DNA from 4 places in the Rahnella sp. CJA17(1/100) genome. Region 1 is predicted to be linked to each of the others. Evidence: predicted binding sites of a transcription regulator. Region 1 holds the regulator's gene; each other region holds the start of a gene.
What was found. The regulator CRP, encoded in region 1, controls carbon source genes, mostly activating them, when cyclic AMP is high. The targets are predictions, from matches to a motif close to ATGTGANNNNNNTCACAT.

Region 1 (7,910 bases):
GCGGGTGGCCTGGTTGCTGACCGGGCAACGGCAGATCATCGTGGCAGATGTGGCGACTAAACTGGCCTGTCACCTGAAGGGAATGGGTATCGGTTTTCTGCCGCGCCATCTGTGCCAGCCATATCTCGACAGCGGCGAGCTGATCGCCCGGCAAATCCGCTATCCGCGCGCCCCTTCCCCGCTCAGTCTGGCGTGGAAAAAGGAGTACACAGGCAAGGCGCTGCATGACATTGTTTCTCTGTTCCACCAGAAAGACCCGCTGATCCAACCGTTGCTGGCGGGTTTAGAATAGTGAAGCCCTCTTTGGCTTCGCGAATAAATATGGTAACAATAGGCTTAATTATGCGCAGCCTTGACGCCAGATCTTCGACCACAGAAAAGACCGCGTCTCGCCTGCCTGCATCACCTTTATGGAGAACAGCGCATTATGTCAGCCAAACATCCTGTTATTGCCGTGACCGGTTCGAGCGGTGCAGGCACCACGACCACCAGCGTGGCATTTCGTAAAATATTTCAGCAGCTTGGTTTGCGTGCGGCGGAACTGGAAGGCGACAGTTTTCATCATTTCACCCGTCCTGAAATGGATGCGGCAATACGCAAGGCGCGCGATCTGGGACGTCATATCAGCTACTTCGGGCCGGAAGCCAACGACTTTGGTTTGCTGGAAAAAAGCTTTATCGAATACGGTAAAACCGGCACTGGCCGTTCACGTAAGTATCTGCATACTTATGACGAAGCCGTTCCCTACAATCAGGTGCCGGGTACCTTTACGCCGTGGCAGGCGTTGCCGGAACCGACGGATATTTTGTTTTACGAAGGGTTACACGGTGGTGTGGTGGCGGACAAAATTGACGTTGCCGCGCAGGTCGACCTGCTGGTCGGCGTAGTGCCTATCGTCAACCTCGAATGGATCCAGAAACTGGTGCGCGATACCGGCGAGCGCGGGCATTCCCGTGAAGCGGTGATGGATTCCGTCGTGCGTTCGATGGATGACTATATCAATTACATTACCCCGCAGTTTTCCCGCACGCACATCAATTTCCAGCGGGTACCCACCATCGACACCTCGAACCCGTTTGCCGCCAAAGCCATTCCGTCACTGGATGAAAGCTTTGTGGTGATTCATTTTCAGGGACTGGATGACATCGATTTCCCGTATCTGCTGGCCATGCTGCAAGGGTCGTTTATCTCGCACATCAAAACACTGGTGGTGCCGGGCGGCAAAATGGGGCTGGCGATGGAGCTGATCATGGCGCCGCTGGTGCAGCGCCTGATGGAAGGCAAGAAGATCGAGTAAACTTTATTCGGCTGCAATCACTTCAAAGCTGTGGGTGATTGTGGCCGCTTTCCCCAGCATCAGAGACACAGAACAGTATTTTTCGGCAGACAGGCTGACTGCGCGTTCAACAATCTTATCGGTCAGATCCTTACCGGTGACGATAAAATGCAGATTGATGTGAGTGAACAGACGCGGCGCTTCTTCGCGGCGTTGTGAGGTCAGCTTCACTTCACAATCACGCACGTCATTACGACCTTTTTGCAAAATTGACACCACGTCGATTGCACTACACCCCCCTGCGGACATCAGTAACATTTCCATCGGGCTTGGGGCTTTATCACCCGCGTTTCCATCCATTGAAATCTGATGACCCGATGCAGACTCACCTAAAAATGTCAGTCCTTCAACCCATTTGACACGTGCATGCATGAACTATTCTCCCGGTGAATAAACTTGTCGAAATCTGCTCTCAGAGTACCCTTTCACCTAAAATCTGGCAACGTAACCCGATCGCCATCATGCTGAAGCGAGACAACAGAAGACAGCATCTCAAACCTGTGCTACAAACAAAGCCGAAACATACTTTCCAGTAAATTGCGGTGACGGTTTTTGCGGTTTAAGTACAGAACCCACGGTGATGACAGCAATAAACAGGCTGTTGCACTCCGACATCCGCTTGCAGCATTTCTGGAGAGTTATATGCTGAAAGGGCGCTTTGGATTTGAAGTGCCGTACAGGGAACTCTGAGCCCTGTGATTTTGGGCAGCGATAACAACAGAGGATAATAGCAAATGGTTCTCGGCAAGCCACAAACAGACCCGACTCTTGAATGGTTCCTGTCTCACTGTCATATACATAAGTATCCTTCTAAAAGTACGCTGATTCACCAGGGTGAAAAAGCCGAAACGCTTTACTACATCGTGAAAGGGTCAGTTGCTGTCCTGATTAAAGATGAAGAAGGCAAGGAAATGATACTGTCCTACCTTAACCAAGGTGACTTCATCGGTGAGCTGGGACTCTTCGAAGAAGGTCAGGAACGCAGTGCCTGGGTACGTGCTAAAACTGCCTGTGAAGTGGCTGAAATTTCATATAAAAAATTCCGCCAGCTGATTCAGGTTAACCCGGATATTCTGATGCGTCTCTCCGCGCAGATGGCCAACCGTCTGCAAGTGACGTCAGAGAAAGTCGGCAACCTTGCCTTCCTTGACGTTACCGGTCGCATCGCTCAAACCTTGCTCAATCTGGCTAAACAGCCTGATGCAATGACCCATCCGGACGGGATGCAAATCAAGATCACCCGCCAGGAAATTGGCCAAATCGTCGGTTGTTCACGTGAAACAGTCGGACGCATTCTCAAAATGCTGGAAGATCAGAGCCTGATCTCCGCACACGGTAAAACGATTGTCGTTTACGGCACACGTTAATCCCTCAAAAATTGGCGCGGCAAAACACTGTCGCGCCTTTTTTATGGGCTAAGCTTTACCCATGACGCTATGGCGAAGACTGTTTTACCATCCTGAAGTGAACTACGCGCTGCGCCAGACGCTGGTGTTGTGCTTACCTGTTGGCATTTGCTGGCTGTTTGGCAATTTGCAAATGGGCCTGCTGTTTTCCCTCTGCCCGGCCTGTTGTAACATCGCCGGTCTGGATACCCCGCATAAACGCTTTTTCAAACGCCTGCTCGTCGGCGGTTCACTCTTTGCCGTGAGCAGCCTTCTGCTGCAACTGATGCTCGAAAGCTGGCATATACCGCTGCCGCTGATCATGCTGTCGCTGGCGTTACTGCTGGGCGTCACCGGTGAAATCAGCCCGCTGCATGCGCGCCTGTTGCCCGGTGCGCTGGTGGCGACTATCTTCACGCTGAGTATGGTGGGTGTGCGCCCGATGTGGCAGGCCCCGGTGTTGTTCGCCGCTGGCACAGCCTGGTACGGATTGTTTAACTGGGCGTGGTTTCGTATTTCGGAAGAACAGCCGATGCGCGAAACGCTCAGCCAGCTCTATCTGCAACTCGCGGATTATTTCGAAGCCAAGTACAGCCTGCTGACGCAACACACCGATCCCGAAACTGCGTTACCCCCACTGCTAACCCGCCAGCAGCAGGTTATCGACCTGATTGCCCTGCTTTATCAGCAATTACACATGTTGCCCCAGCACGGACATCATCATCACCATAAACGGCTGTTTCAGCGTTTTCAGGTGGCGCTCGATTTGCAGGAGCACATTACAGTGAGCCTGCATCAGCCGGAAGAAGTGCAGAAACTGGTGGAGGAAAGCCATGCCGAAGCGGTTATCCGCCGAAATGCGCAGGTGATTTCCACCCGTCTTCGGGTGATTGCCGACGATATTCTTTATCATCGTTTATCCGGGCGCTTTACGATGGCCAATGAGCTGACCGCGCTGGAGAAAATCGCCGCGCGTAACCCGGACAATCCGGTAGGTCAGTTTTGTTATTACCATTTCAGCCGCATTGCCCGTCTGTTACGCACACAGCGGCCGTTGTACAAACGTGACCTGATGAACACCCAGCCGCGTTTGCCCTTCTGGCCCGCGCTGAAAAGCTATCTTTCCTTCAAATCCGTGGCACTGCGTAATGCCGCACGTTTGGGCATTATTCTGGCGATTGGCAGCAGTCTGGGTCTGTTCTTCAATTTGCCCAAACCCTACTGGATCTTGCTGACTATCATGTTGGTCAGCCAGAACGGTTATAACGCCACGCGGGTGAGGATCCAGCACCGTGCACTCGGTACGCTGGCCGGATTGCTGATTGCCTCAGGCTTGCTCAAACTGGAACTGCCGGAAGGCACCACGCTGCTGTGCATGTTGCTGATCACCCTGTTGTCCTATACCGTTCTGCGCAAAAACTACGGACTGGCGATGGTCGGCATGACGGTGACTGCAGTGTATACCCTGCAATTGCTGGCGATGAACGGCGTGCATTTTCTGGTACCACGACTGGTGGATACCCTGATCGGCTGCGCGCTGGCCTTTGGTGGCACTATCTGGCTGTGGCCGCAATGGCAAAGCGGTTTGCTGCGCCAGAATGCACACCAGGCGCTGGAAATCTATCAGGACGCTATCCGCCTGCTGCTTGAGGAAAGCCCCGACACCGCCAAACTGGCGTACACCCGTATGCAGGTCAATCAGGCGCACAATAAGCTGTTCACTTCGCTAAATCAGGCGATGCAGGAGCCGGGTTTTAACTCACATTATCTGGCGGATATGCGTTTGTGGGTGACGCACAGTCAGTTTGTGGTTGAGCATATCAACGCGATGACGATCCTCGCCCGCGAGCATTACATGCTGCCGGAAAAACTGGCGACGGAGTATTTACAGACCTGCGAAATCGCGCTGCAAAGCTGTCAGCAACGACTGCTCTACGACGGGCCGGGCAGCGAGAACAACCTGTTTAATGCGCCGGAACTTCACCCGGATATGCCACTGACCGAAATGGAACGCCATCTGCGGCGCGTAATTTCACATCTCAGCGTGATGCATACCATCTCGTCACTGGCGTGGAAGCAGAGGCCGCATCATGGGATCTGGCTGACGCGGCGGGCGTGAAGGGGGATGCCCCTTTCAAATCCCCGTTTTACTGGCTTGCAGCCAGACTGCTTTTTGAAATTGCGAATATCTCGGTTTCTCAAGTACGGATGCCGTGTACTGGCGTTCTTTTAAACGGATTGAGAAAGTTTCGGTTTCTCAATTGCCGTGTTCGCTTAACTCACCGCGCCGAAACCGACCAAAGGAGGAAAGTGCTTTTCCTCCTTTGGATTCCTCCTCGCTTTTTCAACACGCGCTCCGCTTGCTGGCTATGTTTCAGCAACCGCGGTGACAGGCTTGAAATCTTGCCGCGTTGCGGTTCCCTCTCTCGGTCCTGAAGCCCTGGGTCTTCAGGCCGCTCCGTTCGGCAAGATTTCTGAATCGCCCGCAGGATTCTAAATTCAAAGCAGAATGGTTTTATCTTTTAGAAATGTCGATTGGCGTGCTCAAAAATGGCACCGAATGAACGGTTCGAGACCTATGGCTCGAAGCCTGAAATTCGGGAATCGCGCAGCGATGACATTTTGCGCCACACACTAATGAGCCAGAACATGTCCACCGTGCCCGCGACAGCGCGCAGTGAAAAAGCGAAGGGAGATCCAAGAGGGAAAAAGCACTTTTCCCTCTTGGTCGGTTTCGGCGCGAGAGGCCATGTGATAAATGTTAGTGAGAAACCGAAATTGTCTCGATCAAGCGTTTAAAGACGGGGCCGTGGGGCTCACCCCCCACAAACTTTCCCCACTGCTTTCTCAAACCTTTCCATCCCCTCTTCAATATCCGCGAAGTCGATCACAAGCGATGGCGCAAACCGCATGACATTCGGTCCGGCGACCAGCATCATCAACCCGAATTCTGCTGCAGCGGCATGGAATTCTCCGGCGCGGTTTTTATACGCATCAGAAAGCTCGGCGCCGATCAGCAACCCCTGACCGCGGAACTCGCTGAAGATGTGATATTTCTGGTTGATGGCCTCCAGCGCGCTGATGAATTTCTCGCGGCGCTCGTTGATCCCGGCCAGCACGTCTGGCGTATTGATGATATCCAGCGCGGCTTCAGCGACGGCGCAGGCCAGCGGGTTACCGCCGTAGGTGGTGCCATGTTTGCCCGGTTCCATCACCGAGGCCACGTCTTCGGTTGCCAGCATGGCGGAAACCGGGAAACCGCCGCCGAGCGCTTTGGCAGTGGTCAGGATGTCCGGCGTCACGCCGTAATGCATGTAGCTGAACAACTTGCCGCTGCGCCCCATGCCGCTTTGTACTTCATCCAGCACCAGCAGCGCCTGATGTTTGTCACAAAGCTCGCGCAGACCTTGCAGAAACGCTTTGGTCGCAGGTGTGACACCGCCCTCCCCTTGCACAGGCTCGACAACAATGGCGCAGGTGTGGTCGTCGATCACCGCTTTTACGGCATCCAGATCATTGAACGGCACGTGCACAATATCAGCGGGTTTCGGGCCGAAGCCGTCGGAGTATTTCGGCTGGCCACCCACGGAAACCGTGAACAGCGTGCGACCGTGGAAGGCATTATGGAAAGCGATGATCTTACTTTTGTACGGGCTGTGACGGTGCGAGGCGTAATAGCGCGCCAGTTTAAAGGCCGCTTCGTTGGCTTCAGCGCCGGAGTTGGCGAAGAATACGCGGTCGGCAAAGGTGGCGTCGATCAGCTTCTGCGCCAGTCGAAGGGCGGGTTCATTGGTAAATACGTTACTGACATGCCACAGGGTTTCGCCCTGCTCGTGCAACGCTTTCACCAGTGCCGGATGGCAATGTCCAAGCGCCGTCACAGCGATACCCCCGGCGAAATCAACGTACTCGTTCCCTTGCTGATCCCACACGCGACTGCCTTTACCTTTCACGGGAATGAATTTCGCAGGTGAATAAACCGGCAAAATAACTTTATCGAATGTGCCCCGATCTACCGATGATTTTTCCGCCATTACCCTTCTCCCTCACGACCATTGATATGAAAATATAATCACAAAATATGCATAAAAAATCACACACAGGCAAACAGAAATCGCATCTGATGGGTAAGTAATTTTTTCAGCAATATTAACTGATTAGATTTTAAGGAAATTATCCAAAAGCTGATGCCCCTGCTCGCTCAAAATGCTTTCAGGATGGAACTGAACGCCATGCAGCGGCAAGGTTTTGTGCATGATGCCCATAATGTCGTCACGACCACCATCCCGTTCTGTCCATGCAGTAACCTCGAAACAATCGGGCAGCGTCTGTGGCGCGACCACCAGCGAATGGTAGCGCGTCACGGTCAGCGGATTATTCAGCCCGGTAAAGACACTCCTGCCGGTATGGCGGACAGGGGATGTTTTGCCGTGAATGGCCTGCCGGGCGCGGACGATGCTCGCGCCGAACGCCTGCGCCATCGCCTGATGCCCGAGGCACACGCCAAGTATCGGTAAACGGTCGGAGAAATGGGCAATCGCTTGCAGGGAAATGCCAGCCTGATCAGGCGTACACGGGCCGGGAGAAATCACCAGATGTGAGGGGGAAAGCTGTTCAATGTCGGTGAGCGTCAGCTGATCATTACGCATCACTTTCACCTCTGCACCTAGCTCGCAAAAATATTGATAGAGGTTGTAGGTGAAGGAATCGTAGTTGTCGATCAGCAGCAGCATAGTGTACCCGGTAAAAGTCGGAAAATTTACCGGGCAATTCTACGCATTTTTCAGCTCGGGCTCAGTATTTTGTCGATCAATGTTCTTCCGGGATTTCACTGACAACAGTATTAAAAATTGCCACCAGCCCGGATTCATCACCAAACACCGCCGTTTTATTGGCCGCCAGCCAGCGCTCACGATCCACTTTGGACCAGTCAATATCGTAGCCAGCATGAATGACCAGTTGCTCGATGAAGATCCGCAGCGCACGTCCGTTACCTTCGCGGAACGGATGCAGCAGATTCAGGCCGGTGTAATAGTGAGCCAGACGCTCACCGAGATTATCCAGGGGTAACCCGACCAGAAACTCTTCTTCTTCAAGCTCCTGCATCAGCGCGTTGCCCTCTTTTTCGATGTATTCGAAATGGCAAAACTGAGTGTCATCCTTGTAGATATCGATTTCACGGAACTCGC
Region 2 (7,910 bases), on a different contig from region 1:
CACCCCGTGCGCTGCCTGCCACTTCCGGCGTGGTGACTTTACCCGGAATGGTCCAGAAGGCGCTGGTGGCGGCTTGCAGGAAGAAACCGGCACCGACCAGGAAACCGTAGGCCGCCATGATGTTATGGCCAAATGCGACAGAGGCCGCCAGACAAGCTGCGAAACCACACAGCGGCAGGGCAATGAACATACGACGCTTACCGGTTTTATCCGACAGCACCGACATCGCCAGGATCCCCAGCATGGTGCCGACGTAAGGGATAATCGCCAGCATACCCACTGAACTCATGTCACCGCCGGTCAGGTTTTTCAGGATGGTCGGCAGCCACAAGGTATAGCCGTAAATCCCGGTCTGATAGAAGAAGTTTATGATGATCAGTTTGACGATAGACTTGTTACGGAACACCTCTTTCAGCGGCGCGTTATTCACCGGTGCCAGGGCTTTCAGGGCTTCGCGTTCGCGGTTCAGTTCCGTCACCAGATAGTCGCGTTCACGCTCTGACAGCCATTTCGCTTCTTCCGGACGGTCGCTGATGGTGAACCACCAGAAAATCATCACCACGAAAGATAATGCCCCTTCGATGATGAACAACCAGCGCCAGTCGAGCGTATCAAGAATCAAACCGGACAACGGCGCGGTGATCATCCCGCCGAGCGGCGCGAACATCAGCACGTAAGCATTGGCGCGGCCACGTTCTTTATCAGGGAACCAGTTGCTGACCATCGTCAGCACTACCGGCAGCATCCCGCCTTCTGCCACACCCAGTGCAAAGCGCAGGAACAACAGCTGATACTGATTGGTGATAAAGCCGGTCAGGATGGAGATCACCGCCCAGGCAATCAATGAGCAGGCAATGAATTTCCGTCCGCTGCCGTGTACCGCCAGGCTGCCGCCCGGCACCTGCAGGAATAAATAGCCGATAAAGAAGATACCGGCGGCCAGACCGGCCATTGAAGCGGTAATCCCTAATTCCGCGTCCATCCCGCCGGGCATGGCGAAACTAATATTGACCCTGTCCATGAAGGAAATAATGCAAGCGATAAGGATTGGCGTTATTACTCGAAGCCAGCGAGCCTTAGGAATCTTATTATCCATATTCTTTCCTCTGTGTGCCTGTAACCGGTGATGGCTTAATAAAAGCATTTTGAGGAAAGTATTTCGTGACAGGAGTCACGTTGAATTATGTTAAGAAAAGGTGTTACCACTTACGTGATCCTGCACCGGAGTTGGCGTGCAGGACGAAGGGGGAGAAATGGACGGGAAAGGAGGATTAAATGGTGCCGCCGAGGGAAATACGGTAATGCAAATCCACCCTTTCGATCGTCGGCAGGTTCCTGATTTTTTTGAGCAATATCTCTGCCACCACTTTCCCCATCTCAAAGCGCGGAGTGATCACGCTGGCTAATAATGGTGTGGTGGCGAGGCCGATATCCAGCCCGTGGAAACCGGAAATTGCCATATCCTGCGGGACGCGGATCCCCTGTTTGATACATTCTTGTAACACGCCGACGGCAATATCGTCATTGGTACACAAAATAGCGTTGGTCTGCGGATATAACTGACGCGCCATGGCCAGCATGCCCGCACCGATAGATACCGACGACACTTTATTAGGCGTGATATGCACCGGCGTCAGCCCGCGTTCATCCATTGCGCGGCTGTAACCCTGATAACGCTTCTGGTCGCGGGCATCTGACATCGAACCGAAATACACCACATGTTCTTTGCCGCTGGCGAGCAACGTATTCGCCATATCGTAACCGGCCTGCTGGTTATCAAAACCGACGGCAATACGCCCGTGCGGATCGTCGAGATCCATCACCTGCGCAACAGGAATTTCTGCGGCATTCAGATACTTATCGGCTTTCAGGGTATGCACGGAATCCGTGAGGATCAGCCCGGCAAGCTGGTAACCGAGCAGATTAATGATGTGTTCTTCCTCGCGCTCTTTGCTGTAATCGTAATTGACTACCAGTGTCTGAAAGCCCTGCGCGGAAGTGACCGACTCAATGCCCGCCAGTAAGTCGGAGAAAATCTGGTTGTTAAATGACGGCACTAAAATGCCGATACGCGGCGCTTTGGCCGGTCCGCGGGCTTCTTCCAGCGGATATCCCACTTCTTCCATCACCTTCGTGATGCGTTCGCGGGTTTCAGGAGACACCTTTTCCGGCGTGCGCAGAAAACGGCTCACCGTCATCTTCGTGACATCCGCCAGTTGGGCGATGTCCTGTAGTGTCACGCGCTGGTTTCTCATGCGGAGTTTTCCTGATTGGGCCTGCAAATATACCTTGTTATTGAAACAGAAAGCGCCGGAGATTGTTATCAAAATGATGATGATCACACCCGGAGTAACAGGGTTTTTTAACATCCCGTCAGGTGACCTGCATCACAGTTTAGCGCGGGGTAAACCGGTGTAGTGAAGCTAACTTTTTAAATCAGCGTTCAATAAGGCCAACGTCATGACAAATCTCTTCTCACTGGACAATAAAAAGATTCTGATTACCGGCTCGACGCGCGGTCTGGGTTTCCTGCTGGCGAAAGGGCTGGCGCAGCATGGCGCGGAAATTATCGTTAACGGTACACAACAGGAATCCACGCAAAAAGCAGCCGAAGCCCTGCGTGCTGAAGGCTTTATCGCCCATGCCGTGCCGTTTGATGTCACCTGCAGTCAGGCGGTGAATCAGGCGATTGACCATATCGAAAGCACCATCGGGCCGATTGATGTGCTGGTGAATAACGCCGGTATCCAGCGCCGTCATAAATTCACCGAGTTTCCGGAAAAAGACTGGGACGATGTGATTGCCGTAAACCAGAAATCTGTGTTCCTGGTATCGCAGGCGGTGGCGCGTTACATGATCCAGCGCGAGCGCGGCAAAATTATCAATATCGGTTCCATGCAAAGCGAGCTGGGCCGCGACACCATCACGCCGTATGCCGCCTCAAAGGGTGCAGTAAAAATGCTGACCCGTGGCATGTGCGTTGAACTGGCACGCTACAATATTCAGGTGAACGGCATCGCGCCGGGCTATTTCAAAACTGACATGACCCAGGCGCTGGTCGATAACAAAGAGTTCTCCGAATGGCTGTGTAAACGCACGCCGGCTGCACGCTGGGGCAATCCTGAAGAACTGGTGGGCGGTGCAGTGTACTTATCTTCAAAGGCGTCAGATTTTGTGAATGGTCATCTTTTATTCATCGATGGCGGCATGTTAGCTGCGGTATAGGAGGCCCAATGAACAAAATCGCATTAATCACTGGCGGGGGCAGCGGTATCGGCCTGAGCGCCGCGAAAGCGCTGGAAGCGATCGGATTTAAAGTGATTCTGGCCGGGCGTAATAAGGCAAAACTCGACCAGGCGGTCGCGTTGTTTACACCGGGGCAGGCGGCGGCACGTCAGCTGGATGTGACCAGCCCGCAATCGGTGGCCGCGCTGTTTCAGGATATTAAGGAAACCTACGGGCGGCTGGATTTGCTGTTCAATAACGCCGGTAATAACGTGAAGGATGTGCCGATCGAACAACTGCCGGTGGAAGACTGGTTGTCGGTGATCAATACCAACCTGACCGGTGCTTTTTTGTGTACGCAGGCAGCGGTAAAACTGATGAAACAACAAACGCCGCAAGGCGGACGTATCATCAACAACGGTTCGATTTCGGCGCAGTCGCCGCGCCCGAATTCTGCGCCGTACACCGCCAGCAAGCACGCGATTACCGGACTGACCAAATCCACCGCGCTCGATGGTCGCGCGTTCAACATTGCCTGCGGGCAAATTGATGTCGGCAATGCGGCGACGGATATGGGCAATAAAGCGCTGGCAGGCAGAATGCAGGCGGACGGACATATCGCTGAGGAACCGGTAATCCCGGTGGAGCGCGTCGGTGAGGCGGTGGCGTTTATGGCCGGTTTACCGCTCGACACTAACGTGCTGACCATGACCGTAATGGCGAGCGCCATGCCGCTGGTCGGGCGCGGTTAGTTTTCAGATCCGCATATAAAAAACGGCCCAAACAGGGCCGTTTTGCATTTCAGTGTACGGATTACGCTGCTTTGGTTTTGCGTTTCCGGCCAAGCCAGAAAATCAGCACCAGCAGAACAATCACGCCAGCCACCATTGCAGGAGCCATAAACGGTTGCAGTTTCGCCAGTAATGTCACCGGACCGCCTGCGCGTAACACCGCGACATCATGTGCGCTGACCTGAATGGCCGCATTGCCGTAGTTTTTCAGCACGTAGTTGGAGATGTCAGCAATCTGCTGATCATCTAACTGACCGACATACGAGCCCACGCCAAATTTCGGCATCAGTACGTGATGGTCGCCGACCTGTCGTTCCACGCCGTAAAGAATGGCGGAAATCAGATTAGACGCATTACCCATGCCGGTGGCGGTATTGTTGAACAGCGACGGATATGCCTGATTTTCGCTGCCAGAACCGTCCGGCTGGTGGCAACTGGCGCAATAACCGCTGAACAGTGCCGCACCGTTGTCGATGGTTTTGTTCGCATTAAACGGGTGCGCGCCGCGTAAACCTTCTTCCACGTTCACCGGTTTACCGAAGGTGTCCGCCGCCTGCGTATCACGCGGGTCACGCACCGGCGTGCTGTTTTTCAGGTAGAAGGCAATCGCGTTCAGATCGGTGTCAGACATATATTGCAGACTGTTTTGAACCGCTTCCGCCATACCGCCCGCTGCCTGGTTTTTCCCGGCGGTGCGGCCCGTTTTCAGGTATTCCACCAGCTGAGGTTGCGACCAGTTACCAATACCACTGACCGGATCCGAGCTGATATTCGGGGCATACCACGGGCCGACCATGCCGCCTGCCAGCGGTTTATCGGTCACAGAACCCATCATCAGGTTACGTGGCGTATGACAGGTATCACAGTGGCCGGCACCGTTGACCAGATACGCACCGCGGTTCCATTGTTCACTTTTCGACGGATCCGGCTTAAACGGCGTGCTGTCGAGATACATCATGTTCCAGCCCGCCATCGCAATACGCATGTTGAACGGGAACGGCAGGGCAGTTTCAACATTCGGTTGTTCGACCGGCTTCACACCCTCTTTGAAATAGACATACAGCGCATGCATGTCGGCATCGCTCATATGACTGTAGGAAGTGTAAGGCATGGCCGGATACAGATTGGCACCGTCAGGGCGAACACCATCCCGCACCGCGCGGGTGAACTGTGCCTCGGTGTAATTACCGATACCGAACTGTTTCGACGGTGTGATGTTGGTGGTGTAAATCGTGCCCATCGGTGAATGGATTTCATAACCACCGGCAAACGCTTTACCGCCTTCCGGGGCAGTATGACAGGCCTGACAGTCGGCGGCTGTCGCCACTTCTTGCCCCTGACGGATCACTTCAGCCTGATTGTCCGCAGCGAAGGCGAATCCGCTTAGCGATGTGCCCAGCAGGCAGGCGGTGAGAAGTTTCTTCATGCGGCACCTGCCAGTTTTTTCGCCATATCATCGGCGGCTTTCAGGCCGAGTGCGGCCATGGTCAGCGTACTGTTCACCACGCTGGAGGACGGGATCGCGCCGCCGCCCGGCAACCACAGGTTAGCGTGGTCGTGTGCGCGGCATTCGCCGTTGACTACAGAATCTTTCGGATCACTGCCCATGATGGTGCCGCCCATGATGTGGTTATTGGCGTTCAGGCTGGTGGTGATATTGAATTCTTCTGCCATGAACAGGGAACCGATATGCTCAAGCTGCTTGTGAGCCGCTTCTGCGCCTTTGCGCACGTAATCCCCGACATCGTAGTGAATATCCGGGCATGGCAGACCGTGTGGATCTTTACGGGTGGTACTGAGTGTCAGGCGGTTATTTGGATCCGGCAGCGGTTCCAGGCTGATGGACAAATCCACGCCAAAGATGGAACGGCGGCGGATTTCTTCATCCAGCTCTTTGCCCACCAGCCCCATCTGCAACGCTTTAGAGGTCGCAGGGATCACGCGGCTGATGTTGTTGAGGATCATTTTGTTGGCAGAATAGTCTTTGCGGAAATCGCCATCGCGCGGGCCGACCAGACAACTGCTCTGCGCGGGACCACGACCGATCCACAGCGGCTCTTTGGCGATAAACGTGCAGTGGAAACCGGAGTGATCCATCATGTTACGACCAACATGATCAGACGAATTGGCGATACCGTTTGGATTTTTTTCGTTAGCGGCCATCAGCAACAGGCGTGGCGTCTCGATGCCGTTACAGGCCAGCGCGAACACTTTACCGGTCGCTTTATGCGATTTCTTCTGATTATCCAGCCAGTGAACGGCGGTCACATTGTTGTTTTCATCCGTGTCAATTTTGTAGACCACCGCTTCAGCCAGTACCACGGCACCTTTGTTCTCAGCGCGTTCGACGTGCGCAATTCCGTTATACATCGCACCAATCGGGCAGATTGGCTGGCAGTTGTTGTTGCCACAACAGGTCGGGCGGCCATTCCACGGACGGGTACTGCGACCCTGCGGAATTGGCACGGAACGGTAACCGTGCGGGTTAACGATTTCAGCAAAACGGGTGTCGCCGTAACCGTAAGGCACCTGTTCCATCGGATAGGGTTTGCTGCGCTCAGAAGGCGACTGCAACTCAGGGTCATTCGGACCGGCTACGCCGATTTCTTCTTCAGCACGGCAGTAATAAGGTTCGAGTTCATCATAGGAAATTGGCCAGTCGCGGCCCACGCCGTACAACGTTTTCATTTTGAAATCGTTGGGAACGTGACGCCAGCAGGATGCTGCCCAGTGCCAGGTGGTGCCGCCGACGGTGCGCAGATAACCTTGTTTGAAGCTGCTGGCACTCGGCCCGGTCAGATGGACGTAGTTATTTTCCGGGAAGTACAGCGGTGCGGGGGCTTTTTCAGACTGCGGATAAAGCCCCTGGAAGTCAGAGCCAGCGCGGTTTTCGAAAGGCATGTTGCGCCAGTTTTCAACGGCCTGCGCGCGCTCAATGCGCAAACCAGCTTCCAGCACCAGAACGGAATATCCCTGGCTGACCAGCTGATCGGCAATCATGCCGCCCACGATACCGGAACCGACAACAATCACATCAGCAGACGCATCACCGTCTGCCGTAAATTCTGGTTTTTTCATCAGGCTTTGCTCACAACATGTGTTTCAGAAGGATTAGTAAAACGATCAGCATCCATGGATTCAGGCATCGCAGCGGCGGGAGGTGCGGCGGTGAAGTACAGCGGACCGTTTCCGCAGTAAGTGGGCACAATCAGGCCGTCACTGACCGGGCGATACATCAGCGCATCTTTGTATGCAATTAAAATGGAATCGGTTCCATGTCCAACCGTGCCAGTATACCAGGCGGTGACGATGCGGGTCACCAGTTCACCCAAACCGTTTTGCTTTGCCACTTCCTGCAAATCCTTCGCTGCCTGACCGGGTTTCACCAGCGCGTGTAGTTTGCTGACCTGCGCAGGGAAGTCGGGTTGTGAGCGATAGAATGCGTTGAAAATCTGTGCGGAAGAGCCTTCGCTGATATTTTTATGTTCAGTGATAGCCTGCGATACCAGGTAGAACTGGCCGAAGATAACCGGATCCTGCGTGGCGGTTTCTTTCTCCGCCTGGCTCAGGAACGGGAAACCGAGCAGGGTAGTTGCCACCATCGCAGACGTCAGGCCTTTGAGGAGTTCACGACGACTGAAACCGGTTCCATTTTCGGGTGTGTTGCTTCCAATGATTGAAGGATCGTTTTCCATCTCTTTCTCTCTGGGAATGGGTTTTTGCCAAAAGGCAGGGAGTTCGCTGTCTGATTCTTATTATAATTTGCGTAATACGAGATTTATCAGCGGGTTAGTTTTGCCGATGTCTGTCCCGATAGGGTATACCACTTATAACGATGCGGATGATAAGCCAGAGAAGAGGGATTTGTGCAAACAAATTGTGCGGATTTATTAA
Region 3 (7,910 bases), on a different contig from region 1:
TATACATCAGTGGCGATACCTTCTATTACGTGCTTTACGCCCTGATGGGCCGCGCCATCAGCCAGCTCAATACTGAAAAAATGGTAATCACGCTTACCGCCAGCGCCCTGTTTATCCTCAGCACGCTGGCGATTGCCACGGGTACGTACCGGCAGATGCAGATTAACCAGAATTTCGCCGACACCTTTTACGTCTACAGCGGCCCGCTGGTGTTTATCTCCGCCATCGCGCTGTTCGTGGTGTTCAAAAACGCGCTGACACACCGCATGCTGCCGGGATTTGCCCTGATCTCCCGTCATTCCCTGGCCATCTACGGCTTTCATGCACTGATCATCATTGGCCTGCGCAGCCAGCATCTCGACTTTCCGCAATATCCGCTGCTGAACATCGCCTTTTTGTTTATCTGCGGGCTGGGTGGCGGATTATTACTGGCGATGGGGTTGGGGAAAATAGACCGGCGGAATTGGGTGAGCTGAAAACAATATTGATTATTTATACACATCATGAATGGTTGTGCATGATATTATCAATTTATTTCCCCTCATTTTATTAAATCGGCACGTCACGATTAATCTCTTTCATTATCTTTGTCATTTTGTTCCGGATATTATTTCGCTTCACTTATCCAGGCAAATTATCATGACATTCTGGCCGCCCTTTCAAATAAATGGTGTGATTTATACGCTTGATCATCTTCGGGCATCGACAATTGTTGCTGTCAGGCCAGCCAGTGACGATTTTCCAACCCGTAAGTTACGGATTTTTGTGGTCTACACTGATCATTGTTTCACGGCGCATCAGGCAGAATCTGAGTTGTGGGTTTATCCTCATGCTCCCGGAAAGCATCAGCGATATTTTTGTCCGCAACGTCATTCATATTCATTCCGCTTACCCGAGCTTATAAATAAACTCATTAATGAAAATGCGTTATTAGGCCGGACGTTGCATCAGCATCAGGAAACATTTTATTATCTGGAAGCACATTATATGGGTGTGGATTATTGTTTGTTTTTTGAAATAACAAAAAATAAACATCCGGTGGGTGACATACGATTAAAAGTGATGACAAGTTACCCGAGAGAAAAATGGGCTGGCCCGGTGGGCGTAAATGGATGGTTCAGTTTTTGGCATATTTTTGATGCGAGGATGAAAGGTCTTAAATTACCAACAAGGCGCAGATAACAAAAAAGCGACACGGGGTCGCTTTTTTGTTTTTACAGCTTCAGGCGGAGGTCTTTGGATTTTCATCTTATCGCGGCACGGCCAGCGGCCTTTACAGGCAGACACCGACGTACTGTTTAGCGTAGCCATTCAGTCCCACAAATCGTCAGCGGATAAAATTTTACTCAATTAATGCTCAACTTGCAATCAGCCTTGCGTTTAACGCCACCGCTCCTGCGCACGGCGCAATTGTCTTGCGGATGAAAATCCGGCGGCGAGGGCGGCTTTTTCGATGCCTGATCCCTGCTGAAGGCGCTGTTGCGCCACGGCGATACGCAGTTGCTCGTGGTAGTCACGCACGCTGATACCCAGATGCTGGCGGAACAAACGGGTGAGGTGGCGTGCGCTGATGTGCGCTCTGGCAGCGACCTCTTCCACCTGCCAGGCGGATTCCGGTTCGGCGGCCATCAGATTTTGTGCGCGGTGAACGGCGGGGTGCAGATGATTACGGTAACGCAGCCACGGAGAGAGTTGCGGATCATCACCGCCACGACGAAAATAGACCACCATTTCGCGGGCGACATCCAGCGCCGCCTGCGGTCCCAGATGCGTGGCGATCAGGTGCAGTGCCAGATCGATACCGGCGCTGATGCCCGCGCTGGTCAGCACGGAACGGTCTTCAACAAATATCCGGTTATCTTTGACCTGTGCGGCGGGGACCTGCTGGCGCAACTGCCCGATCACGTCGTGATGTGTCGTGCACTGATAGCCGTCGAGCAGCCCGGCTTTTCCGGCCAGCAGGCTGCCGGAGCAGATACATACCAGCGTTAAATTCCCCGCTTCAATGGCGCTTTTCTGCTGATGCAGCCAGTCGCAGGTCGTCTGCGCCACCATTGAGCTGAAGTTTTCAGCGGATTCCGCCACGCCCGGCATGATCAGAATGCTGCCCTCTGGCAGGCTTTGCGGCAGTGGCTGTAAATGGCTGACCATCAGGCCGGTAGACATCATGACTTCCGGCTGCGGCCCGATGTAGTGCAGCCGGAATTGCCCGCTCAGGCGCAGCGCTTCCGCCGGGCCGGTGAGATCTAACGACATCACGCCGGGGAGCGTCACAAAGTAGACATTTCGCTGCATAGTGCTTCATCCGTCCGCAGGGGAAAACGCTATCTTCACACAACGCGGTCAAGTTCCGCCAGCGCACCGGTCACGTCGGTGAGGGTGGCAAAGCGGTCGTCGAGCACCAGCTCGGTACGCAATTTGATCTCCTGCGCGCTCAGCGTGAGTCCGCTGGCGTGGGTCATCGGGAACGTAAGTGTCGCTTCGGTGACAAAAGTCACCGAATAGCCGAGGTCGGACGCCACGCGAGCCGTGGTTTCGCAGCACTGCTCGGTACGCATACCGGCGATAATCAGATGCGTGATGCCTTTATCACGCAGCCAGCCGTCGAGGCCGGATTCCGTCAGGGCATTGTGGACGTGTTTATGGACGACATGTTGCGGCTGGTGTGTGAGGAACGTCATCGGCGTGACCAGACCGGAAGCCAGCGAAAAGTCGCCATCAGGATTGACGTGAAACACGTCGATAACCGGCACGTTGCGGGCCTGACAGCCATCAATCAGGCGGGTTAATGCTGCGCTGAAAGCCGGTAAATCATCCTGCTGCCAGAAGTCTTTATGTTCGAAGGAACGTTGAACGTCGATGTTTAACAGGGCGCTTTGGGTCATTTTCGGACTCCATCTGGTGAGTGTTAAGCCAGTGTGCGCCTGAATTGAAATGAGAAGAATGCCAAAAACGGACATGATGCTGACCAGGGCGGACGACCTGCGCCATCCGCCGTCGGTTCAGAATTTTTTGATCAAAGCTGCTGATCGGCGCGCCAGTGGTGATAGTCGATATGGTCGGCCTGGAAATTAGTCGTTTCAGCGTCGCCGGTCAGGCGGTACGCAAGCTGAAACGCAAAATCAAACGCCAGCCCTAATCCTTTGCCGCTGAGTAAATTGCCGTCTTCTACAAACGACTGATTGACGTAAACGCCGTCTTTCACGTCTTTGTATAAATCGCCGGAACAGACATAGCGACGACCTTTCAGCAGCCCGTTTCCGCCGAGTACGCGCGCGGCAGCGGAGCACAGCGGGCAAATCAGTTTACCGGCGTCGTCATGACGGCGGACAAATTCCACCACCTCTTTACTGGCCGCCAGCGCCACTGAACCTTCCGGCCCGCCGGGCATGACGACGGCATCGAATAAACGGTCACCCTGCGCAGACAGCAATTCATTGGCCTGCATCTGAATGCCGTGATAGGTGCGCAACGTCAGGCTTTTCTGGCAGGCTAATGTGGTGACCTGAATCTCCAGCCGCTCGAGAATATCGAGCACAATTACCGCTTCACCTTCTTCAAATCCGTCGGCCAGCAGCAGAGCGACCTGCTTTTTCGCGTTGTCCTTTACCATAATGCAAATGTCCTCTGAGGATAAAAATCAGAGGACATAATAAAATGAAACGGTGTTTTGATATTGTGACTGGTATTGCAGACCCGGTTAGAAAACCAGTTGCACTTTCGAGGCTTTGGATTTATCCAGGGCGTATTCCAGCGCTTCCACCAGGCTTTCCTGCGGGAATTCCGCCGACAGCAGCGGCATCGGATCGACAGTTTTATTCGCCAGCCATTCGACCGCCGTGTTGAATTCTTCGGTGAAGCGGAAGCTGCCGACCCAGTTAATTTCTTTGGCAATGAGCATCACCAGCGGGAATTCATTCACCACCGGTCCCATGCCGACCTGAACCAGCGTGCCGCGCGCGCGGGTCACTTCCAGACAACGGCGGATGGAAGACGGGTGGCCGGAGGCATCGAAGGAGACATCGAAAAAGCCTTTCTCCGCCTGATATTCACTGAAATCACCCTGTGCGGCGTCCAGCGCTTTACCTGCACCCACCGCCAGTGCCAGCGTGCGGCAACGTTCGCTCGGGTCCGTCACCACGATTTGCGCGGCGCCTTTGGCTTTCGCCGCCAGCACGATCAGGCAACCGATCGGACCGACGCCGGAAACAAACACCGTTTTGCCATGAATATCGCCTGCCTGATTGACGGCATGAATGGCGACGGCCAGCGGCTCGGCGAACACCATCAGACGGTCACTGACCTGATTGTCGTAAGGAATGCACTGGTCGCTGTCGACGATCTTATACTGCGTAAACGCGCCATTGATGTGCGGGAAATACATCGCGCTGCCGAAGAATTTCATGGTGGTGCACTGGTTTTCGTCGCCGGACAGACAGTATTTGCAGGCTTTGCACGGCTTACTCGGGTTCAGCGCCACTTTCTGACCAGGCTGCAAACGCGGGTTATCCGATTTCTCCACCACACCCACCACTTCGTGGCCGAGTACCATCGCCTCGCGCACTTTGAAATCACCCACCGCGCCGTGTTCGTAATAATGCAGATCCGAGCCGCAGATGCCGCCGCGGGTGATTTTCACCAGCGTACCTGCTCCGGTGTAGTCGAGGGTCTGGTTGATCACCGAAACGTCTTTTTTCCCGGTCACGACGCAGGATTGTGTGGCAATAGTCATGGAATTCTCGCTCTTTAAAGGGCCTGATTGCGCCCAGTAAAGAGGGTTTGCCGGTCATAAAATGTGATCGTCGTCACTTTGCGCCGTGTTACGAAAACCTGTTACCCATAACTTGAACGGACTCAACTTTTCCCGGCAGATTTATCACGATTGCGCGCCGGAATGCTGAGGATCAGATGGGTTATCACACCACCGGCCAGCCCCCAGAATGCCGAACCGACTCCCAGCAGCGTGACGCCGGAAGCAGTGATCAGAAACGTAATGATTGCCGCGTCGCGCTGACGCTCATTTTCCAGCGCGCGGTACAGGCTGCCAGCAATGGTGCCGAGCAGCGCCAGCCCGGCGATGGTGTGGATCAGCGCCTCCGGCAACGCAGTAAAGACCATGCCGATGGAACCGCCAAACACGCCCGCAATCAGATAGAAAACGCCTGCCGAGACGGCTGCCATATAGCGTTTTTTGGGATCAGGATGAATATCCTCACCCATACAAATTGCGGCGGTAATGGCGGCGATACAGATGGTAAAACCGCCGAACGGCGCTAAAACTAACGCAGTCAGCGCCGTCCAGGAAATCAGTGGCGAAACAGGCAGATGGTAGCCGTGCGCTTTCAGTGTGGCGATGCCCGGCGCATTCTGTGAGGCCATGGTCACCACAAAAAACGGAATGCCAATGCCGATAATGGTGGAAAGTGTGAAATGCGGCATCACAAACGCCGGTGCGGCGAAGGTCAGCGTCTGCCCGTGCAGCGCAATATCCCCCTGTAATGCGGCGACGATCAGCCCGGCAACCAGCGCCATTACCACCGCATAGCGCGGCAGGGCGCGTTTTGCCAGCAGATACACCAGACACATGGTCCCTGCGAGGGCAAAATTGCTTTGCAGTGAGGTAAAGGCGTTCAGCCCGAAACGCAACAGAATACCGCCGAGCATCGCCGCTGACAGCGCCTGAGGAATGTAATGCATCAGTCTGGCGAATAAGCCGGTCACGCCACACAGCAGGATCAGCCCGGTGGCAAACACAAATACGCCAATGGCTTCGTTAAGCGAAGTGCCGGGCAGGCTGGTCACCAGCAGCGCCGCGCCGGGCGTTGACCACGCCGTCACCACCGGCGTGCGGTAATACAACGATAGCCCGATGCTGGTAACGCCCATGCCCAGCCCGAGCATACTCAGCCAGCCGCCAATCTGCGCTACGCTGGCGCCCGCCGCTTCCGCCGCCTGAAAGATAATCGCGGCGGAGCTGGTATACCCGACTAAAACCGCGACAAATCCGGCGATTACCGCCGAAAACGTTAAATTCTGCAAACTGAGACGCGAGGCCATGGGCGAAATTCCTTCTGGTTAGCGGACGCTGGCGGTATGCTGTTGTGCGTTATAGCGCACATCTGCTGCGCTCAAGATATCACTGTGCGTTATAACGCACAATCGCGATCGGTAAAAACGATTGCCAGAGGAGTCAGGATGCAGGAACTCACCCACCATATTGGCAGCCAGCTGAAAGCCGTGCGCAGCGAACGCGGCTGGAGTCTCAGCCAGACGGCAGAACATACCGGCGTCAGCAAGGCGATGCTCGGGCAAATCGAGCGCGGCGAATCCAGCCCGACCGTCGCGACGCTGTGGAAAATCGCCAGCGGCCTGAATGTTTCGTTCTCGGAATTTCTCGAAACGCCGCCCGCGCAGTCAGCGGCGTTGCATCGCCATGGCTTACTGACTACGTTCAACAGTGACACTTCGGGCATGCGCGTGGTGCCGCTGTTTCCGTTCGATACCACGCTGCGTATGGACATGTTTGTTATCGATCTCGAGCCGGGCGGATGCAGCGAATCCACACCACACGAAGCCGGAGTGATTGAGCATGTGATTGTTATCGAAGGTGAACTGACGCTGACGGTTGACGGCGTGACGCGTGTGCTCAGCGCCGGTGAAGCTTTGCGTTTTGTCGCCGATTGTCCGCACGCTTACCGCAATGAAAGCGGTCATTCCGTGCGTTTCCATGACCTGATACATTATCCGCAGTCACGCCCGTAACGTTTTCATTTCCTGAGGAGAATGCCCGATGAGCCAGCAGCAAGATGTGATGATCCGTCTGTTAACCCCCGCAGACCGCGAAGGTTGGGAAGTGTTATGGCGAGATTATCTGGATTTTTACCAGTCGGAACTCAATCCGGCGCAATTTGATTACACTTTCCAGCGTTTATCACAGCCTGATTACGCCAGCATGTTTGGCTATGTGGCGGAGTACGAGGGAAAACTGGTCGGGCTGGTGAACTGTATCAATCACGATCATGGCTGGCACATGCAGCAGGTGGTGTATTTGCAGGATTTGTACGTTGACGACCGCGCCCGCAAACTGGGGATCGGGCAAAAACTGATTGAAGCGGTTTATGCTTACGCCGACGAAAACAATAAAGCCAACGTCTACTGGACCACCCAGACCTCAAATCATACTGCCCGCAAACTGTATGATCGTATTGGTACGCTGACCGAATTTATTAAATATTCCCGTTAAGTGGTTTACGCATATTCATTTTCGTTGTGACGTAACCGAGGCTGGCGTACAGCGCCTGCGCACCGGGATTGCTGGCAAAGACATTCAGTTCAATTGCCACACAACCCTGTTCCTGCAGGCGTTCTTCCATCAATCTGAACGCTGCCGCTGCATGACCCTGACGGCGAAATTGCGGATACACCGTCAGTTCGTACACGAACGCGCTGCGCACGCCATAACGTTCCACATTGGCAAACCATAAATAACCCGCTGTTTCGCCGTTCTCTTTGGTTTTAATCTCAAAAAGATACTGATCCGGCGTATCAATACCTTGCGGCAGTGCACTTTGCGTAGAACTGCGAGCCCGTTCCAGCGCGGTATCCGCCTGCCAAAGACCGGCTGTTACGTTCTCTTCTGCATAATCTTTTGCCAGCTGTTCTGCGAAACCCTGGTAAAACGCAGCACTCATCGGCGCTAAAATAGTCATCCTTTCCCTCTGATTTATTTGTTGTTTTCCGGCTTCTTATAAGGCGTGACGTAGCATTCGCTGATGGTGGTGGAATGACTTTCCATCTGCGTGATGATGTAGCCTTTATCGGTCAGCGCCACTGAACTGTAGGGCGTTTCATTATTTTTATCTGAAATCACGTCTTCAAAAGACTGAATGATTTTGGCTTTTTCACTGGCG
Region 4 (7,910 bases), on a different contig from region 1:
TTCAGCGTGATATCGATATAAGGTTTGGAAACCAGATCACCTTTAATCTGAATGGTTGTATCGTTATCTGCCAGCGGAGCTGTCATCAATAACGCTGTCAGAAACTGGCTGGAAACACTGCCATCAACACTGACGTCACCGCCACTAAATCCACCACGCAGGCGCAAAGGCGGATAGTTTTCCTGCTCCAGATAATCAATCTGCGCACCGCCCTGACGAAGCGCATCAACCAGATGTCCGATCGGGCGCTCTTTCATGCGCGGCTCACCGGTCAGTACAACATCCTGTTCGCCCAGGCATAATGCTGCCGCCAGCGGACGCATTGCGGTTCCTGCATTCCCAAGAAATAGTTCCAGACCTTTAGCATGGGAAAAAGCCGTGCCCAGACCATCGATTTCACACTCGGTGCGGGATGCAGATAAACGATGCGTGACACCCAGTTGAGTCAGTGCTGTCAACATATGACGCACATCATCGCTGTCGAGCAGGTTAGTCAGGCGGGTAGTACCCTGTGCAAAAGCAGCCAGTAAAAGTGCGCGGTTAGAAACACTTTTTGAGCCAGGTAAATTGATGCTGCCGTTAACCAGCGCAACGGGTTGTAATGTCAGGGATTCCACTCTTTCTCCAATTCTTCTTTTCATAAAATGACCCCGGACATTGCGCCGGGGTCATTTTTAAGGCTTCTCAATGAAGCATTCTGCGAGCCTGAAAGCCAGCACACTTAACCGTGACGTTTTTCGAACTCCGCCATAAAGTCGGTCAGGGCTTTTACGCCTTCAATCGGCATTGCATTATAAATAGATGCGCGCATACCGCCAGCCACGCGGTGGCCTTTTAGTGCATGCAGACCGGCTTCCTGTGCCTGATCAAGGAACAGTTTATCCAGCGAGGCATCTGCCATCTGGAAAGGAACGTTCATCCACGAACGGTTAGCCGCCACCACAGGGTTACGATAGAAGCCGGTGCGATCGATTGCGCCATACAAAAGTTCGGCTTTTGCACGATTGCGCTTTTCCATTTCGCGCAGACCGCCCTGCTCTTTCAGCCACTTGAATACCATACCTGACAGATACCATGCAAAGGTCGGCGGGGTATTGAACATAGAGTCGTTCTCAGCCAGCACGGTATAATCGAGGATAGAAGGCAATTCAGTGCGCGCTTTGCCCAGCAGATCATCACGAACGATAACCAGGGTCAGACCCGCAGGACCGATATTTTTCTGCGCGCCAGCATAAATCACCCCAAAACGGCTGACGTCAATCGGGCGGGAAAGAATGCAGGATGAATAATCTGCTACCACGATTTTGTCGCCAAAATCAGGCATTTCATCAATAGCGATTCCATCGATAGTTTCATTTGGGCAATAATGAACGTAGGCAGAATCTGCACTCAGTTTCCATTCGCTCATCGGCAGAATGCCACGCTTACCATCAATCGTAGTGGTGACATCAATCACGTTTGGCGTGCAATATTTTTGGGCTTCTTTAACTGCGCTGTGTGCCCAATAGCCACCATCAATATAATCAGCGGAGGATTTTTCACCCAAAAGGTTCATTGGCACAGCAGCAAATTGCGCACGGGCGCCGCCATGGCAGAACAGCACTTTATAGTTCGAGGGAATATTGAGCAGGTCACGGATATCCTTTTCGGATTCTTCAGCAACCTGGATAAATTCCTTACTACGGTGACTGATTTCCATCACCGATGTACCCAGTCCGTGCCAGTTACAAAGTTCCTGTTCCGCACGACGCAATACTTCAGCCGGAATCATTGCCGGACCTGCACTAAAATTATAAACCTGAGTCATTTCCCCTCACCACTTCTCTGAGACAGTCACATAGTAGTCACTAATTTAACGGTTTTATCATCCGAGACAAGCAGTCTGCAACGGTTATTGATGACGACCTGATAAACAGCGATGAGATGTTGATCACAAGGTTCATTCCTCCTTTTAACCCTGATTTTTCGGAATAATATGTGTAAGTACCGTCAAATTTCACACGGTATAACAGCGTGTTCAAACTCAAGCCTTTGACTTCACACAGCGATTACATTCTTAACACGAATACATGGAGCTAATGTGCAAAACCCCGTATCATTGCACGTTTTTAGCACGCTCAAAAGTGAACTCAATGACCCAAACTTTTATTCCTGGTAAAGACGCGGCGCTGGAAGACTCCATTTCCCGCTTCCAACAAAAACTCACCGATCTCGGCTTTAATATCGAAGAAGCTTCGTGGCTGAATCCGGTTCCCCACGTCTGGTCAGTGCACATTCGCGATCGCGACTGCCCGCTGTGCTTCACCAACGGTAAAGGCGCCAGCAAGAAAGCCGCACTGGCATCTGCTTTGGGTGAATATTTTGAGCGCCTGTCGACTAACTATTTCTTCGCTGATTTCTATCTGGGCAAAGAAATCGCTAATGGCGATTTCGTTCATTATCCGAATGAGAAGTGGTTCCCGCTTCCGGAAGACGACAGTCTGCCCGCCGGGATCCTGGATGAGCGCCTGCACGCATTTTATGATGCCGATAAAGAACTGGTTGCCCGTGATCTGATCGACCTGCAATCAGGCAATCCTGATCGTGGTATCTGCGCTCTGCCATTTACCCGTCAGTCCGATCTGCAAACCGTCTATATTCCGATGAACATCATCGGCAACTTGTACGTTTCCAACGGGATGTCCGCGGGTAACACCGCCAATGAAGCGCGGGTTCAGGGGCTGTCAGAAGTCTTCGAGCGTTATGTCAAAAACCGCATCATTGCAGAATCCATCAGTCTGCCTGAAATCCCCTCTGACGTTCTGGCACGCTATCCTGGAGTGGTTGAAGCCATCGCCAAACTGGAAGAAGAAGGTTTCCCTATTCTTTCTTATGACGCCTCACTGGGCGGCAATTATCCGGTCATTTGCGTGGTTCTGTTCAACCCGGCGAATGGCACCTGTTTCGCGTCCTTTGGTGCACACCCTGATTTTGGCGTCGCACTGGAACGTACCGTGACGGAACTGTTGCAAGGCCGCAGTCTGAAAGACCTGGATGTCTTCACGGCGCCTACTTTTGACGACGAAGAAGTGGCTGAACACGCTAACCTTGAAACCCATTTCATCGACTCAAGCGGTCTGATTTCCTGGGATATGTTCAAACAAGACGCAGACTATTCGTTTGCAGACTGGAGTTTCAGCGGTACCACTGAAGAAGAATTTGCGACACTGATGGCTATCTTTGATAAAGAAGATGCTGAAGTGTATATCGCCGATTACGAACATCTGGATGTATACGCCTGCCGCATTATCGTTCCGGGCATGTCTGACATTTATCCTGCCGAAGATTTATTGCTGGCGAATAACAGCATGGGCGCGCATTTGCGTGATCAACTGCTGGCGTTGCCGGGCAGCGATCTGCCAAAAGAAACCTATCTTGAGATGATCACTCAACTCGACGATGAAGGTCTGGATGACTTTACCCGCGTTCGCGAACTGCTGGGGATCGCCAGCGGCAAAGACAACGGCTGGTACACGCTGCGTGTCGGTGAGCTGAAATCTATGCTGGCTCTTGCCGGTGGTGATTTGGATCAGGCGCTGACCTGGGCTGAATGGGCGCATGAGTTCAATTCCTCGGTGTACAGCGATGAGCGCAACAACTATTACCGTTGCCTGCAAACCCTGCTCCAGTTGTCTCTGGAAGAAGATCGCGAGCCAGCCCAGTACTACAACGCTTTCGTGAAAATGTATGGTCAGAAAGCAGTTGAGGATGCTTCGGCGGCCATCAGTGGAGAAGTCCGTTTCCACAGTCTGTTTGCAGTCGACCCTGAGCTGAAAGCCTTGCCAGCCCATCAGGCGCTGCTTGGTGCATACGAAAAGCTGCAAGTCGCCAAACGTCGTCACTGGTCGAAAGCCTGATTCACTGACACTTTGAAGCGATTAAAACCGACGGGATTTCCTGTCGGTTTTTTTGTTTATAAATTCGCTATCAGTTCACTATAAATCCTAAGCTTCTGCTGCTGTATTTGTCCGCAAAAGTTTGACTCGGCCATCAAAATGACGTGTAATTCCGCGCGAAATAATACCCGCTTGCCGTTTTTGCGAGAAAAATATAGCACTTATTTTATAAGTTAATTGAAAGTGAAATTTATAAAATCAAAATAACGATATTTATTAACACTGAATCCTTTGTATTAACTAGAATCTGAAAATAAACTCTTGCTTTCTCAACTTTATTTGCAAAAATTAAAATCTTTTTATTCGTTTATTTTCAATTAATTACCCATAAAACCACCCCTTTAGCAGTCTATTAAAAACCACCAAAAACCCCCTCATATGATCCACGTCAATTTTTACGTTATACTGCTTTGCTAGTATCTCGTTGCGCAGTGCATAGCCCTGAATAAGAGAGTTAATGTGAAAGCTGACAACCCCTTCGATCTCATTTTACCCGCCGCGACAGCGAAAATTGCTGAAGATGCTGGCGTTTATAAAGCCACCAAACAGCCGTTAAAAACATTCTTTTTAGCCATTACTGCTGGCGTCTTTATTTCTATTGCCTTTGCTTTTTATATCACCGCCACTACAGGCACCGGTACCGTCCCTTATGGCCTTGCAAAACTGGTTGGGGGCATCTGCTTCTCTCTGGGTCTTATGCTGGTTGTCGTATGTGGTGCGGACCTGTTCACGTCCACTGTACTTATCGTCATTGCGAAAGCCAGCGGTCGAATCACCTGGGGGCAATTGGCGTGCAACTGGGTCAATGTCTATATTGGTAACCTGGTCGGCTGCTTATTCTTTGTGGCTCTGATTTGGTTCTCCGGTGAATACATGGTTGATAACGGTTTGTGGGGACTGAACGTTCTGCAAACTGCTGATCATAAAATGCATCACACATTTATCGAAGCCGTATGTCTGGGGATCCTCGCAAACCTGATGGTTTGCCTGGCGGTATGGATGAGTTACTCCGGCCGCAGTCTGATGGATAAAATGTTCGCTATGATTTTACCGGTCGGCATGTTCGTCGCCAGCGGCTTTGAACACAGCATTGCTAACATGTTCATGATCCCTTTAGGCATCGTAGTGAAAAATTTTGCGACACCAGAATTCTGGCAGGCTGTCGGGGCAACACCGGCACAATTCGCAGAGCTGAATATCCCTAACTTTATCATAGACAATCTCATCCCTGTGACCATCGGTAACATCATTGGGGGTGGTTTGCTGGTAGGGTTAACGTACTGGGTCATATATCTTCGCGATGAGAAACACCACTGAAACAATGTGGCAGTCTTGTTACGACAGTTTTACACGTGATTTTTAAAGAAATCCAAATTAGAAGGTAGGTGCAAAATGTCCAAGCTCAATGAAAAATTGACCAACGCATGGCAGGGTTTTAGTGCTGGTGAATGGCAGAATGGCGTAAACGTCCGTGACTTCATTCAGAAGAACTACACACCGTATGAAGGTGATGAGTCCTTCCTGGCTGGCGCTACCCAAGCGACAACCACCCTGTGGGATAAAGTAATGGATGGTATCAAACTGGAGAACCGTACTAAGGCTCCAGTAGATTTCGATACCGACGTTGCCTCTACCATCACCTCTCACGATGCCGGCTACATCAACAAATCATTGGAAACCATCGTTGGTCTGCAAACTGACGCGCCATTGAAACGTGCCCTGATCCCTTTCGGCGGCATCAAAATGGTGGAAGGTTCATGTAAAGTTTACGGTCGTGAACTGGATCCGGCACTGAAAAAAGTCTTCACTGATTACCGCAAAACCCACAACCAGGGTGTTTTCGATGTTTACACTAAAGACATCCTGAACTGCCGCAAATCTGGTGTGCTGACCGGTTTGCCAGATGCCTATGGTCGTGGCCGTATCATCGGTGACTACCGTCGCGTCGCGCTGTATGGTATCGACTTCCTGATGGCCGACAAATACGCACAATTCCAGTCTCTGCAAGACGACCTGGAAAATGGCGTAAACCTGGAAATGACCATCCAGTTGCGTGAAGAAATCTCAGAACAACACCGTGCTCTGGGTCAGATTAAAGAAATGGCTGCTAAATATGGCTGCGATATCTCTGGTCCTGCAACAACTGCGCAAGAAGCTGTTCAGTGGACTTACTTCGGTTACCTGGCTGCCGTTAAATCTCAGAACGGTGCTGCGATGTCCTTTGGCCGCGTCTCTACTTTCCTTGACGTGTACATCGAACGTGATATCAAAGCAGGCAAACTGAACGAAGAACAAGCTCAGGAACTGATTGACCACCTGGTTATGAAACTGCGTATGGTGCGTTTCCTGCGTACCCCTGAATATGATGAATTGTTCTCCGGTGACCCAATCTGGGCGACAGAATCTCTGGCTGGTATGGGTGTTGATGGTCGTACTCTGGTTACCAAAAACAGCTTCCGCTTCCTGAATACCCTGTACACCATGGGACCTTCACCAGAGCCAAATATGACCATTCTGTGGTCAGAAAAGCTGCCAATGAACTTCAAAAAGTACGCAGCGAAAGTGTCTATCGATACCTCATCTGTACAGTATGAGAACGATGATCTGATGCGTCCTGATTTCAACAACGATGACTATGCTATCGCTTGTTGTGTGAGCCCAATGGTTGTGGGTAAACAAATGCAGTTCTTCGGCGCTCGTGCAAACCTGGCGAAAACCATGTTGTACGCAATCAACGGCGGCGTTGATGAAAAAATGAAAATCCAGGTTGGTCCTAAAGAAGCACCAATGATGGATGAAGTGCTGACCTTTGATAAAGTCATGGAACGCATGGATCACTTCATGGACTGGTTGGCTAAACAGTACGTGACTGCGCTGAACATTATTCACTACATGCATGACAAATACAGCTACGAAGCATCGCTGATGGCTCTGCATGACCGCGATGTTTATCGCACCATGGCATGTGGTATCGCAGGTTTGTCAGTTGCTGCTGACTCCCTGTCTGCTATCAAATATGCAAAAGTTAGCACCATCCGTGACGAAGACGGCCTGGCTGTAGACTTCAAAATTGAAGGTGAGTATCCACAGTTCGGTAACAACGATTCTCGCGTAGATGACATCGCTTGTGACCTGGTAGAACGTTTCATGAAGAAAATTCAGAAACTGCGTACCTACCGTGGCGCTGTAGCAACTCAGTCTGTTCTGACCATCACCTCTAACGTGGTTTATGGTAAGAAAACAGGTAACACTCCAGATGGTCGTCGTGCTGGTGCTCCGTTTGGCCCGGGTGCTAACCCAATGCACGGTCGTGACCAGAAAGGTGCGGTTGCCTCTCTGACCTCCGTTGCTAAACTGCCGTTTGCTTACGCGAAAGATGGTATTTCTTATACCTTCTCTATCGTTCCAAATGCGCTGGGTAAAGACGATGATGTGCGTAAAGCCAACCTTGCGGGTCTGATGGATGGTTACTTCCACCACGAAGCGTCCATCGAAGGTGGTCAACACCTGAACGTGAACGTCATGAACCGTGAAATGCTGTTAGATGCGATGGAACATCCTGAAAACTATCCTCAGCTGACCATTCGTGTTTCTGGCTACGCAGTGCGTTTCAACTCACTGACTAAAGAACAGCAACAAGACGTTATTACCCGTACTTTCACTAAGTCCCTGTAATAATTCAACCTTGTAATCTGGTCTGATAAAAAGGCTCCACAATGTGGAGCCTTTGTTTCATCCCTCCCTGCCCGCACTGTCTGTACGACAGTCTGTTTTGCCAGAGCGCTATACGTTGTGGACTTCTGGCAAAGCAGTACCGCCATTGCTGACAATCAACCTTATTGATTGTCTGGTATCATAAACCTGTGGTTTCCAGTTTATCTCTGCCAGGCCAGCATCCGCACATGTAGACTGCTATTTATTGGTCACTATGGAGAACAACCCGCAATGTCAGTTCAAGGTCGCATCCACTCATAT

Region 2: idnO (gluconate 5-dehydrogenase) is a predicted target of CRP. The motif match lies at 2,327-2,344, and genes of this name have one in related genera.
Region 3: idnD (L-idonate 5-dehydrogenase) is a predicted target of CRP. The motif match lies at 4,794-4,811, and genes of this name have one in related genera.
Region 4: focA (formate transporter FocA) is a predicted target of CRP. The motif match lies at 4,312-4,329, and genes of this name have one in related genera.

The regions. Positions count from the first base shown of each region.
Region 1 is NZ_CAWOJA010000003.1:133,682-141,591, reverse strand. It holds gene allS (HTH-type transcriptional activator AllS) at 1-292, shown strand, start outside; gene AACU55_RS02325 (phosphoribulokinase) at 428-1,297, shown strand; gene AACU55_RS02320 (OsmC family protein) at 1,301-1,708, opposite strand; gene crp (cAMP-activated global transcriptional regulator CRP) at 2,071-2,703, shown strand; gene AACU55_RS02310 (YccS/YhfK family putative transporter) at 2,765-4,840, shown strand; gene argD (bifunctional acetylornithine/succinyldiaminopimelate transaminase) at 5,538-6,755, opposite strand; gene AACU55_RS02300 (aminodeoxychorismate synthase component II) at 6,879-7,454, opposite strand; gene AACU55_RS02295 (putative adenosine monophosphate-protein transferase Fic) at 7,531-7,910, opposite strand, start outside.
Region 2 is NZ_CAWOJA010000022.1:480,561-488,470, forward strand. It holds gene AACU55_RS13595 (MFS transporter) at 1-1,096, opposite strand, end outside; gene AACU55_RS13600 (LacI family DNA-binding transcriptional regulator) at 1,272-2,255, opposite strand; gene idnO (gluconate 5-dehydrogenase) at 2,461-3,225, shown strand; gene AACU55_RS13610 (SDR family oxidoreductase) at 3,234-3,977, shown strand; gene AACU55_RS13615 (cytochrome c) at 4,039-5,442, opposite strand; gene AACU55_RS13620 (GMC family oxidoreductase) at 5,439-7,094, opposite strand; gene AACU55_RS13625 (sorbitol dehydrogenase family protein) at 7,094-7,711, opposite strand.
Region 3 is NZ_CAWOJA010000001.1:105,021-112,930, forward strand. It holds gene AACU55_RS00480 (acyltransferase) at 1-476, shown strand, start outside; gene AACU55_RS00485 (hypothetical protein) at 640-1,182, shown strand; gene AACU55_RS00490 (GlxA family transcriptional regulator) at 1,381-2,295, opposite strand; partial or broken gene AACU55_RS00495 (isochorismatase family protein) at 2,343-2,885, opposite strand; gene AACU55_RS00500 (DJ-1/PfpI family protein) at 3,017-3,613, opposite strand; gene idnD (L-idonate 5-dehydrogenase) at 3,701-4,732, opposite strand; gene AACU55_RS00510 (benzoate/H(+) symporter BenE family transporter) at 4,855-6,057, opposite strand; gene AACU55_RS00515 (helix-turn-helix domain-containing protein) at 6,196-6,762, shown strand; gene AACU55_RS00520 (GNAT family N-acetyltransferase) at 6,791-7,243, shown strand; gene AACU55_RS00525 (GNAT family N-acetyltransferase) at 7,227-7,709, opposite strand; gene AACU55_RS00530 (hypothetical protein) at 7,724-7,910, opposite strand, start outside.
Region 4 is NZ_CAWOJA010000064.1:182,356-190,265, forward strand. It holds gene aroA (3-phosphoshikimate 1-carboxyvinyltransferase) at 1-617, opposite strand, end outside; gene serC (3-phosphoserine/phosphohydroxythreonine transaminase) at 722-1,807, opposite strand; gene ycaO (30S ribosomal protein S12 methylthiotransferase accessory factor YcaO) at 2,133-3,896, shown strand; gene focA (formate transporter FocA) at 4,395-5,252, shown strand; gene pflB (formate C-acetyltransferase) at 5,328-7,610, shown strand; gene pflA (pyruvate formate lyase 1-activating protein) at 7,881-7,910, shown strand, end outside.